4 regions of the Shewanella amazonensis SB2B genome follow, and region 4 is predicted to be linked to each of the others. Evidence: predicted binding sites of a transcription regulator. Region 4 holds the regulator's gene; each other region holds the start of a gene.
What was found. The regulator sigma-54, encoded in region 4, starts transcription at its own class of promoters, with help from an activator protein. The targets are predictions, from matches to a motif close to GTTGGCACGNNNNTNGNNT.
Positions count from the first base shown of each region.

Region 1: flgA (flagellar basal body P-ring formation chaperone FlgA) is a predicted target of sigma-54. The motif match lies at 1,454-1,472, and genes of this name have one in related genera.
Region 2: SAMA_RS12000 (flagellar hook-length control protein FliK) is a predicted target of sigma-54. The motif match lies at 1,899-1,917, and genes of this name have one in related genera.
Region 3: SAMA_RS04295 (DUF4097 family beta strand repeat-containing protein) is a predicted target of sigma-54. The motif match lies at 1,422-1,440, and genes of this name have one in related genera.

Region 1 covers NC_008700.1:2,784,512-2,787,624, forward strand. Annotated here, with positions in the region: gene SAMA_RS12135 (CheR family methyltransferase) at 1-322, opposite strand, end outside; gene SAMA_RS12140 (chemotaxis protein CheV) at 483-1,403, opposite strand; gene flgA (flagellar basal body P-ring formation chaperone FlgA) at 1,607-2,314, shown strand; gene flgM (flagellar biosynthesis anti-sigma factor FlgM) at 2,389-2,724, shown strand; gene SAMA_RS12155 (flagellar protein FlgN) at 2,833-3,113, shown strand, end outside.
Region 2 covers NC_008700.1:2,757,062-2,760,174, reverse strand. Annotated here, with positions in the region: gene fliH (flagellar assembly protein FliH) at 1-89, shown strand, start outside; gene fliI (flagellar protein export ATPase FliI) at 58-1,398, shown strand; gene fliJ (flagellar export protein FliJ) at 1,402-1,848, shown strand; gene SAMA_RS12000 (flagellar hook-length control protein FliK) at 2,004-3,113, shown strand, end outside.
Region 3 covers NC_008700.1:1,002,988-1,006,100, forward strand. Annotated here, with positions in the region: gene SAMA_RS04290 (DUF3833 domain-containing protein) at 1-505, shown strand, start outside; gene SAMA_RS04295 (DUF4097 family beta strand repeat-containing protein) at 595-1,371, opposite strand; gene SAMA_RS04300 (FKBP-type peptidyl-prolyl cis-trans isomerase) at 1,623-1,961, shown strand; gene SAMA_RS04305 (class II fumarate hydratase) at 2,158-3,113, shown strand, end outside.
Region 4 covers NC_008700.1:3,662,702-3,665,814, reverse strand. Annotated here, with positions in the region: gene rapZ (RNase adapter RapZ) at 1-66, opposite strand, end outside; gene ptsN (PTS IIA-like nitrogen regulatory protein PtsN) at 63-506, opposite strand; gene hpf (ribosome hibernation promoting factor) at 509-796, opposite strand; gene SAMA_RS16110 (RNA polymerase factor sigma-54) at 827-2,308, opposite strand; gene lptB (LPS export ABC transporter ATP-binding protein) at 2,420-3,113, opposite strand, start outside.

The sequences.
Region 1 (3,113 bases), 880 kb from region 4:
AAATTTTCAGCGGCCTGCCAAGCTTGGCATAGTCTGGCAGCAGCGCATTGGCGAGCAATTCGAAGGGGTATTTATCACGAAACCACAGGGTTTCGTTTGTGGTCATGGCATCAATGACCTCGGCGCGCAGTTGCCGCTCTGTGGGTTTCATTGAATGTTTAACCACTTCAGATAATGAAGGCAGGTTGTATTTGCCCATCAGAGGCGCAAGGCGGCTGCGGACCAGATACTGCTTGTTTTCGCCAAGCACTATGCCGCTGTGTTGTTCAAGGAACAACCTGAATTGATTATATTCCGCTTCAGCCAGTGATTTGTCTGACACCGTTTCTCATCCTGCACCTGATAGAGAAAATTAACTCAATAACTGGTTAACCTTCTGATTTTATTCCCCAAAAATAAGCGCTGCTTTATACATTATCCAGTGACTGAATACAAGCGCCCTTGGAGGAGTATAACCCCGCCCAAGGGGAATGCCATCCTGCTCAAAGACTCAGATGCTTGTTCACGGCCGCGGCCAGTTCGTCAGGGTTGAACTTGGCAATAAAGTCATTGGCACCCACTTTCTGAACCATCGCCTGATTAAACACGCCGCTCAGCGACGTGTGTAAAATCACCTTGATGTCTTTGAGTTTGGGATCATCACGGATTTCGGCGGTCAGGGTGTAACCGTCCATTTCCGGCATCTCGATATCGGAGATAATCAGCGGGATCTCGTGAGCCACGTTGGTCATTTCCGCCGAAATGGCTTTCAGTTTTTCCAGTGCTTCACGGCCATCTTTTGCCGTATCAATCTGCAGCTCGAGAGAGGTGAGCGCACGGATGATTTGCTTGCGGGCCACGGCAGAGTCATCAATCACCATAATGTGGAAGTGCTGCCCACGATCAATGGTTAACTGTGCGTCAGTGTCTTCACTGATAGCAGTACGGACCGGACTGATTTCATCAAGAATTTTTTCAACGTCCAGGATTTCAACCAGCTCTCCATCAATCTCAGTGACCGCTGTTAAATAGGAGTAGCGACCCGCCCCCTGGGGCGGCGGCATTATGGCTTCCCAGTTCATGTTGATGATGCGCTCGACTGAATTCACCAAAAAACCCTGAACACTGCGATTATATTCAGAGATAATAATAAAGCAGTTTTGAATGTTCTCTATGGGTTTGCCACCGGTGGCCGCGCTGAGGTCAATCACAGAAATGGTGGTTCCACGAATATGGGCCACACCGCGCACGAAAGGATTGAGCTTGGGTAATCCGGTCAGGGGGGGGCACTGCAATACTTCTTTTACTTTAAAGACGTTAATACCGAAGCGCTGACGGCCGTTCAGCTTGAACAGCAGCAGCTCCAATCGGTTTTGCCCCACCAGTTGGGTACGCTTGTTGACTGACTCAAGAATGCTCGACATAAGTTCGCCTTAGTGGTCTTGATGGAATGACGCCCCGAACACCTCGGAGCATAGGCATGTAACTTGCTTTTGTTATTGTCACCGACAACCCTTGCCCCAACTTCGTCAAACTTCTGACGGCCCGTCTAAGCGCTTGGACGAGGTACTTTGGTGCTGAATGAAAGTATAGGTGTAATCTGGCGCCACACGCTAGTCTGTTCATTATGAAAGTAAAGTTAGCACAAGTTTTGGTGATTCTGACGTTGTTACCCAGGGTATCAATCGCAGAAGAACCTCATACCCCGAGTATATCGGCCATCGCATCGGCGGCTGAAGCCGTGGTTATTGAAAAAATTGATGCACCGGCCAATGCCAAAATCAGCGTACAAGCCCAAAGCCTGGAAAGCCGAGGTAATCTGCCTCGATGTGAAGGACCTGTATCAGCAAGACTTGCCACCGACAGACCTATTTCCCGAAACAATACGGTGCGCATCAGCTGTGTTAGCCCGGATCTGGACTATCCTTGGCAGATGTACCTTTCAGTACGCGCAGAAGTGCTTTTCCCTGTGGTGGTGGCTAAACGCCCGCTCGGTAATGGTGATTTACTGGACGCAGAGAGCATAGAAGTCAGATATGTCGACAAAACACTGCTGCGTGGCCAACAGTTTTCGCACTTACAGCCCCTCTATGGGTCTCGGGTGAAGCGCCGGATCCCTCAGGACGCCCCCATTTTTGCCGACAACCTGTGTTTTGTGTGCAAGGGAGATGCAGTAACCATATACGCAAAATCGGCCAGCTTTGAGATAAAAACCCAGGGAGAGGCCTTGGCCGATGGAAACGAAGGCGATAGGATTAGGATTAAAAATATCAATTCAGACAGGGTATTAGAGGCTACTGTCATTGGCGTTGGCGAAGTGGAAGTCAAAATGTAAAATACCCTAAAGCTTTGCTGGCTGCGGCCGATAATAATCACAAGAAACCCAAATCCGTGACACTGGAGCCCGAAATGGCCATCGAATTACCCAAAAACAATGCCGCGTCCAACCGCGTCGGCAACACCAGCAGTCCACTGACCAGTGCCCGCACTGCCCAGGCATCGGCAGCTCAAACCGCGCAGCCACAGGTACCTCAAAAGGCCGACTCGGTGATGATCACCAGTCAGGCTCAGCAATTGCAAAGCGTGCAGTCAAAGCTGTCTTCTCTGCCTGAAGTTGACCAAAAGAAAGTGGCCGAAATCAAGCAAGCCATAGCGGAAGGGCGTTATAAAATTGACCCTGAGAAGCTCGCGGCCAATATCGCCAGCTTTGAAGCAGAATTACAGGAATTGGGCCGCGACGCCTGATTTTCAGCACGGATTGGGAAACATCCAAAGCCGGCCATTTGATTATGGCCGGCTTTTTGCATTCATTTATTACTACCCCTGATGTCAATAAAACCGGGATGCAACACCATGGACCACGTCAATGAACTCAATCAGTTGCTCGATGCGCAACAAAGCCTGCTGGAGCAACTTCTGGCCGCTATGGCAGCTGAACGTGCAGCCTTGATTGCCCAAAACGCTTCTGAGCTGATGGCCATCGCAGAGCACAAGTCATCTGCCCTGTTACGACTGAAGCAAAATGATGATGCAATGGCGGCTCATCCAGGTCACAGCCTGCTGACAAGCGATAACGCCCTGGCAGCCAAGGTAGAGTCGATACAACACACACTTGCACGCTGTAAGCACGAAAA
Region 2 (3,113 bases), 910 kb from region 4:
CGGCCGCTGAGCCCGGTCATGCGGACGGGGTGAAGGGGGCTGAAGAGGAGCCTGGGGATGATAAATCGTCGCCACCATCTACTGAATAACCTGCGTCAGCTGCGGCAATCCTTACCGGTCAATCGTCCGGTAGCCGAAGGTCAGCTCGTGCGCGTGGTGGGGCTGACGCTGGAAGCCAGTGGTTGCCGTGCCCCCGTCGGCAGTCTCTGTGCCATCGACACCATGGGTGGAGAGCTTATTGCCGAAGTGGTCGGTTTTGATGAAGACCTGCTGTATTTGATGCCCATTGAAGAGTTAAAGGGCGTGCTGCCCGGTGCCAGAGTCCGGCCATTGGGTGAGCAAACCGGTATCCACGTGGGCATGTCGCTGCTAGGCCGTGTGCTGGATGGCGGTGGCGAGCCCCTCGACGGTCTGGGTCCTTTAGGCACCACAGACATTGCCCCCCGTCATGGCCCTGCCATTAATCCACTTGCACGCAGACCCATTCATGAGCCGCTTGATGTGGGCATTCGTGCCATCAATGCCATGTTGACTGTCGGTAAGGGGCAGCGCATGGGGCTGTTTGCCGGTTCGGGCGTGGGTAAGTCGGTGCTCCTTGGCATGATGACCCGCGGCACCACGGCCGATGTGATTGTGGTCGGGCTGGTCGGCGAACGTGGCCGCGAAGTGAAAGAGTTTATTGAGGAGATTTTGGGGCCCGAAGGGCGTGCGCGTTCTGTGGTGGTGGCGGCGCCCGCCGATACCTCGCCTTTGATGCGCCTTCGTGCCTGTGAAACCTCTACCCGCATCGCCGAATACTTCCGCGATTTGGGATTTAATGTGCTGCTGCTTATGGATAGTCTGACCCGTTACGCTCAGGCGCAGCGTGAGATTGCCCTGGCAGTGGGAGAGCCTCCTGCAACCAAGGGGTATCCACCTTCTGTGTTCGCCAAACTGCCAAGGCTCGTCGAGCGGGCCGGAAACGGTGGGCCTGGGCAGGGTTCCATAACCGCGTTTTACACAGTATTGACCGAAGGGGACGATTTGCAGGACCCCATTGCCGATGCGGCCCGCGCCATCCTGGATGGTCACATAGTGCTCTCACGCACCTTGGCTGACTCAGGTCACTATCCCGCCATCGATATTGAAGCCTCCATCAGCCGGGTCGCCCCCATGGTCATCAGCCCGGCGCACCTGGAGGCAATGCGGCGGGTTAAACAAACGTATTCTCTCTATCAGCAAAATCGCGATCTGATCTCCATCGGCGCCTATGCCGCCGGCAGTGACCCACGTATCGACAATGCCATTCGCTTGCAGCCGGCCATGAATGCTTTTCTGCGTCAGGGGATGCGTGATGCCATCAGTCTGTCCGACAGTGAAACCATGCTCGGCCAAATTGCCGCTCAATGTAAGGGCTAAACCATGGCGCGCCCCAATCCGCTGCTGACTGTTTTGAAACTGGCACAGGATGCCGAGGAGCAGGCGGCGCTGCAACTTCGCAGTGCGCAGTTGGAACTCGGTCGCCTGAAGCAGCAACTGGACGCCCTCAATCAATACCGACTCGACTATATGCGTCAACTTTCCGGCCAGGAAGGAAAGAACATCAGTGCCAGCTACTATCAGCAGTTTCATCGGTTTATTAAGCAAATCGACCAAGCGATAGGCCAACAGGTGCAAAGTGTGACCGGCGCAGAAACCCAGTTGGAGCACAGGCGCCGCCACTGGCTGGAGAAGCAGCAAAAGCGTAAAGCGGTCGAGCTGCTGCTTAAACACAAGGCTGACAAACGGGAAGCCAAAGAGGCGAGACTTGAGCAAAAATTGCTGGACGAGTTTGCCATGCAGCAATTTATTCGCAAAGGCTCACACTAGCTCGGCTAAGCAAGAGGCGGGATGCGAACAGGAGCCGAGTAGCTGTAACGATTGGCATGGCATTTGCTGGAATCCTGTCAGACTCATAGACTTAGTCCCAATCGGCGTTGTTTTTGATGGCACGGCGTGCCCTGGACAATGCGGGAGAACCACTGATGCAACAGATCCTCAATGTGCTTTTGGGTTCGGCTGGCGCTGCTGCCGGTCCAGCCAATCCTGAATCATCCGCCATCTCGGCTGATGGTGTTGATTTTGACTCTATCATTTCAAAAACAGTTGCTTACGAAGAATCTTCCGTCAAAAGTGTGCAGGTCAAAGGCCCAAGTTCCGACAACGCCGGTGATGCCATCTCCCAGGCTCAAGGCGGTGAGGTCAATGGCGATGCCTCTGGCGATGGCGTGTCTTCCGTACTGGCCCAAATCCAATTTTCCCGTCAATTTGCCGCCGATAAGGCTGCCGTCAAAGGCGGCGAAGCTTTGCCGCCGGAAGCGGCAGCGTCAGAAATGCCGGTGGCGACAGATGTTGTTATCGATGATGCATCCGTGGACATTGCCGCTGACGCGCTTTTTTTACGTTTCAGCGACCTGATGAAACAGGCAGATGAGGGTGAGAGAGAGCAAATTGCATCTGAGCTTGGCATGTCTCTGTCGGCGCTTATGGCACTGGATGAAACGGCATTTAATACACTGATGGCAGACAATCCCTCCCTCAAAGACGGCTTGGCTTTGTTGCTGCAAGCAGATGCGCCGGGCGCTGACACAGATAACGACGCCGCAAATCAGGTCGCGTTGTTGATGCAAACTCTGCTTGGCGCGCCGGTGCAGCAGAATGTGTCCGCTGACAATCCGTCAGAACATCCAGCCGATATCAGGCTTGGGGGCAGTTCAGCCGAGGCTGCGCTGAATAAGGCTGCCAATCTTGCTCCCGAACAGACGCGGGGGTTGGATGTGGCCATGGCGCGCGTTGGCGGTGATCCCGAGGTGGACAATGCTGCTGTAACTGGCAAGGCTATGGCCGGTTCCACTGAGGCTGCAAGAACTGAGACTTTCCGCGCCGAGACGGACACAAAAAAGGGTGACGCCGGGCAGGCATTCACCCGCGCATTGGAGGCTACACGGGGGCTCGCTCCTGACGCTGTGGCAGGGAAAGAACTGGGCGACTTTGGTAATGAAGGCGTTTCTGGAATAACACCGCAGGCTGGTGTTGAAGCTTTAACCAAGGTCAGCGCTGATGCCTCAAGCAAAGTTAACGCTGAACAACAGGAT
Region 3 (3,113 bases), 1.6 Mb from region 4:
ACTACTTTGTGCAACACTGCTTTGGGGCTGCGAGAGTGCCGATATTGACGATTATCGCGGCGCAAGTAACGAACTGAAGCTGGATACATTTTTCGTGGGTGAGCTGGATGCCCATGGTATGGTGCAGGACATGAGTGGCAAGGTCACCCGACGCTTTGTGGTGACTATGCAGGGGCGCCTTGAAGGCAATCAGATTATCCTCGAAGAAGACTTTTTATTTGACGATGGCGAAAAGCAGCGCCGGGTCTGGCGGCTCGAACCCCTGGGCGCTGGCCGCTGGCTTGGCCGAGCCGATGATATTCTGGGTGTTGCCGAGGGGCAGCTTGAAGGCTTTGCCCTGCGCTGGCGTTACGATATGCGTCTCACCGTAGATGGCAGTGAGGTTGATGTTGCCTTCGATGACTGGCTCTATCTGATTGATGAAAACACCCTGCTTAACAAGAGCGATATCAATAAGTTTGGCCTCACAGTTGGCCAGGTGACGCTGGTGATCCGCAAGCGCTGAGCAGATTAATAGGTGAGGGTGGGCCGAAACGGCCAAGGCAAGCCCTGGACCGCTTCAGCGCCGGGAAGACGATACTGCAAAAGTGAAGCTTAACGAAGGATCACATCACCTTGAATATTGGCAGTATTTACGCTGCCTGAGCCATCAGAGTGGATAATCAGGCCACCGGCATTTGTCACATTGATATTGCCCGAGCCATCGTTGATTTCGACTTTGCCCTTGGTTTGGTCCACGAAGATATTGCCAGAACCGTCCTGGATTTTGGCATTGCCCATGACCCCCGTTACCCTGATGTCACCGGAACCATCCTGAATGTCGGCATTGCCAAAAATGTCGGACACTGTGATATTGCCAGAACCATCGTTGATATCTACATCACCCGTGCTCTTGGTCAGGGTCATATCCCCTGAACCGTCATTGATGGACACCTGATTGCCACCTTCGATAAGGAGGCTGCCAGAGCCATCGTTAACCCGGATATCACTCGTGAGGCCGCGGATTTCGATGTCGCCCGAACCATCCGCCAGATCCAACATCAGGGATTGCGGCATAGTCACAGTGACATTGATGTAGGGCGACTTGCCTGAAAATGAATAGGACTCGGGGAATTTAGCCACCAAATAGGCATTACTGCCCCGAACTTCCAGCGTGAACTCGGGCTTCTCACCTTTCGGGTGGTAGATATCAGCCTCGACCTGTATCTGGTTGGTATCACTGCCGGTGAGTCTGAAACTGCCGGCGCCCGCTTCGACATTCAGGCCTTGTAATCCATTGGCTGATACCGACAGTTGTTGGCTTTCGTTTGCCATTGCGGTGGCACAGGCGCATACCAAAGACAAAGCAGCGAGAGATGCGGTGATTTTCATGTGAATTCCTTGTTCTTTTATCTAAAGTGGGCTGAGCGTTATTGTGGTATTAGCAGGTAGCGTGCCAGTTTTTAATTTGTTGATATAAAGGAAATTTTATATTTCGCCCTTGGATATTTGTCCGGCCGGACACTATCAGTTGGTCGAATTCACCACTTTCGGACACCTTGGGTGTCCGCTGATGACGAAGTGTCCGTTATTTGCTGTGGTACACTCAGCCTTTATTGATTAATTGCGAAAGACGAGTCTTTATGTCTGAACTCCAAATAGAAGATGTGATTGAGGGCGAGGGTAAGGCGGCGGTAAAGGGCGCCCTTATTACTACGCACTACCGTGGTTGGCTCGCCGATGGCACCCAGTTTGATTCCTCCCATGACAGGGGCCAGGCATTTCAGTGCGTGATAGGCACAGGTCGGGTTATCAAGGGATGGGATCAGGGCATTATCGGCATGAAGGTCGGTGGTAAGCGTCGTTTGCAGGTGCCTGCGCATCTGGCCTATGGTGAGCGCCAGATTGGCAATATGATCCCGCCAAACTCGGATTTGACCTTCGAGATTGAACTGCTGGAAGTCTTAACCCGGGATGACTGAACCATCCCACGCAAAAAAGCCCATGTTCCCATGGGCTTTTTTGTATCTGCGAATGTCGCGGTAAGTCACCGGTCCTTGGCGTACACTGATATAACCGCCGTGATTTGTTATCAGCTTGGCAACACAGTTCGCTGGCCATGTCTGGAGCCTGCCCGCCAGGCAACAGGCACAAACCATACGCAAACAGGACGTTATTATGGATAGCCGGATTGAAACAGACAGCATGGGTGAGGTATTGGTGCCCGCCGAGGCACTCTATGGCGCGCAAACTCAGCGGGCGCTGAACAACTTTGCCATTGGCGGCCAGCCGATGCCAAGGGCATTTATTGAGACGCTGTTGCTGATAAAGGCCGCAGCAGCCCGTGCCAACAGCCAACTGGGCGTGCTGGCAAGTGATTGCGGCCAGGCTATCACCGAGGCGGCTTTATCCTTACGCCAGGATAAGGCACTGATGCAACACTTCCCCGTGGATGTGTTTCAAACCGGCTCTGGCACCAGCAGCAACATGAATGCCAATGAAGTCTTGGCTCGGCTCACCTCAGAGAGTCTTGGTCGGGCTGTCAGTGCCAATGATGAGGTGAATCTTGGACAAAGCAGCAACGATGTTATTCCAAGTTGTATTCAAATAGCTTCGGCAGGCGTGTTGACCAAGACCCTGCTGCCAGCCCTTACGCATCTTAAGTCCTGCATCAGAACCAAGGCGGCGAGCGTGAAGGGAGTCGTAAAAACCGGTCGAACCCATTTGATGGATGCCATGCCGGTGCGCTTGAGTCAGAGTTTGGAAACCTGGGCCAGCCAGTTGGATGCCAGAGAGCTGCAATTACAGTCGCAGCTCATATCCCTGTGGCAGTTACCCCAGGGAGGCACTGCTGTGGGAACCGGCGTTAATGCTGCGCCGGGATTCCCACAGGCGTTTTGCCATGAGCTGAATTTGCTTACGGGCCTCGCATTTCAGCCCGCCCCACATCTGTTTACCGGCATTGCCAGCCAGGATACCGCAGTGGCTTTGTCCGGTGAACTCAAGGCACTGGCCGTTACCTTAATGAAAATTGCCAACGATTTGCGCTGGATGAACTCGGGGCCACTGGCAGGTTTGGGGGAAATCCGCTTGCCTGCGCTGCAGCCTGGTTCCTCGATTATGCCCGGTAAGGT
Region 4 (3,113 bases):
TTCCAGTACCCTGAGGGCTACCGACTTTCCGGAGCCAGAGCGCCCGGAGACTATAACGAGTTTCATCCGATGATTACCTGGTAAAGTTCCTTTTCATCGTGGCTTTTACGCAGCTGCTTGAGGATCTGCTTGTCATTCAGCTTTTCGGCCATAGCGGCCAGGGTGCTGAGATGTTGCTGACACTGGTCCGACGGCACCAGCAAGGCAAACAGAATGTCCACAGGTTGCTTGTCAATGGCGTCATAACCAATGGCTTCTTCACACTTGATCAGCACAGCTAAGGGCTTATCTATAGTGCCAAGGCGTCCATGGGGAATGGCAATACCATTACCAATACCTGTGCTACCCATTTTTTCACGGGCCAGCAGGCTTTCGAATATCTCTTGAGACGAGAGGGAGGGATTCTGGGCAGCAGCGAGATCGCTAATCAGCTCCAGCACCTTTTTCTTGCTGCCCGGAGTGGCACAGCTAGTGCACTCCGGCGCCAGGATGGTACTTAGTTCCATCGTTAATGTTTGGTCAGTTTCTCTTTGTGTTTAATAACCTGACGGTCCAATTTATCAATTAGGGCGTCAATGGCGGCGTACATGTCTTCATGTTCTGAAGTGGCGAATACCTCGCCACCGTTGAGGTGAAGCTTGGCTTCTGCGATTTGCTGCAATTTCTGAACATTGAGAACAACGTGGACATTATTGATCTGTTCGAAATGACGTTCAAGCTTGGAGAACTTGCTCTCTACGTAGTTACGCAGTGAATCAGTGATTTCGATATGATGCCCAGTCAGATTGATTTGCATAGACACTTTCCTCCAAAGACCTTGGGTGGGTTATAAACTCTTACGTTGGTTTGACGGTGGGATCAACATCGCCTCTCGGTATTTGGCGATGGTGCGTCTAGCAACGTTGATTCCTTGTTCTGCCAGAAGTTCCGCCATTTTGCTGTCGCTCAATGGTTTCTTCTGATTTTCTGCTGCCACCAGTTTCTTGATAAAGGCGCGGATGGCAGTAGATGAGCATTCTCCGCCATCTTCGGTCCCGACGTGGCTGGAGAAAAAATACTTGAGTTCAAAGATACCCCTTGGGGTATGCATGTATTTTTGGGTAGTGACCCGTGAGATGGTGGATTCGTGCATCTCTACCGCTTCGGCGATATCGTTGAGCACCATGGGTTTCATGGCTTCTTCACCATACTCAAAAAAGCCCTGCTGGAACTGCACTATGCAATTGGCGACTTTCAGCAGGGTGTCGTTGCGGCTCTCCAGGCTCTTGATAAACCACTTGGCCTCTTGCAAATGCCCGCGGATAAACTGGCTGTCAGCCTGGTTGCGACTGGTGCGCGCCATGGCGGCATATTGCTGGTTCACACTCAGTTTAGGCATACAATCGGGATTAAGCTCTACAACCCAACGGCCATTTTTTTTACTGACCGAGACATCCGGAATAACATACTCGTCCTTGGTGCTGGTCACCGACTCACCGGGACGGGGATTCAGCCCCTGAATAAGGACGATTGCGTCTCTGAGTTCTTCTTCCTTGAGGCGTGTTTTTCGCATCAGGGTGCGGAAGTCGCGGTTGGCAATCAAGTCCAAATGGTCACGGATAAGCAGCTTGGCGTTGTCCAGGTGGGGGGTATCCGCCGGAAACTGCCCAAGTTGAATGAGCAGGCACTCTGCCAAATCACGGGCAGCCACCCCGATTGGGTCGAAGTGTTGAATGCGTTTGAGCACGGCCTCAACTTCGTCAAGCTCCACTTCGTCATCGCCCACGGCCTCGAGAATTTCCTCCAGGCTTTGGGTCAAGTAACCTTTGTCATCGATGGCATCTATGATGGCAGTGGCAATGGCCAGATCGGTATCGGAAAAAGGGGTGAGATTTTTTTGCCATTCGAGATGTTCGTAGAGGCCTTCGCTGGTTTCGCCCTGAAACGGCATATCATCTTCGCCACGGATCCCGGGGCCAGACACGGGGGCAGCCGTAAAGACTTCATCCCAGGTGGTATCCATCGGGAGCTCGTCCGGCATGGACTGCTGATTGATGGCGTCTGAGGTTTCCAGCGAGGCACTGTCCGTGGTGTCGTTTGAGACGGACTCCTGGCTGAACTGGTCATCAAATTCTTTATCGCCGCCGTCGGCATCAAACTGATCGCTGCCCAGTTCGTCGTCCAGCTCCAACAGTGGGTTGGCGTCGAGGGCTTGCTGAATTTCCTGTTGCAGTTCAAGCGAAGAGAGTTGAAGCAGACGAATGGCCTGCTGCAACTGTGGCGTCATTGTGAGTTGTTGTCCCAGTTTTAGCTGGAGCGACGCTTTCATTGTACTGCGAATCCTTCACTAAATTATTCAGGTAGAAAGCTTTTCTATCAGGTTATCCGGTGATTTACCACCCTGATTATCCGGATATGAGAAGGGGGCTTTGTTAATTAACTATAGCCTGAATTGCTCACCCAAGTACACTGCACGCACCTGCTGATTGTCGAGGATTTCGGCAGGAGTGCCTTCGGCAATCAAATCGCCATGGCTGACGATATAGGCTTTTTCGCACACATCGAGGGTTTCTCTCACGTTGTGGTCGGTGATAAGCACACCAAGGCCACGATTCTTCAATTGCTCGATGATCTTTTTGATGTCGATAACGGAAATGGGGTCTACCCCGGCAAAAGGTTCATCCAACAGGATAAATCTGGGGTTTGCGGCGAGCGCCCGGGCTATCTCGACCCGGCGACGTTCGCCACCTGAGAGTGACATGCCCAGATTGTCACGAATGTGGGTGATGTGAAACTCTTCCAGCAGTTGCTCCAAGGCCTCTTCACGCTCATCGGTGTTCAGCTCTTTACGCATCTGCAACACGGCCATGATGTTGTCGCGCACCGACAGCTTGCGAAAGATGCTGGCTTCCTGTGGCAGATAGCCAATGCCCTTGCGTGCCCGCAGATGCATGGGATCCAGCGTCAGGTCATCATCATTGATGTGTATGCTGCCCTTGTCACTCTGTACCAGACCCACCACCATATAAAAGGTGGTGGTTTTACCGGCACCATTGGGGCCCAACAAGCCGACCACCTGGCCGGTATTGACGGTGAGGCTGACGTTTTTGACAACCTGGCGGTTTTTGTAACTC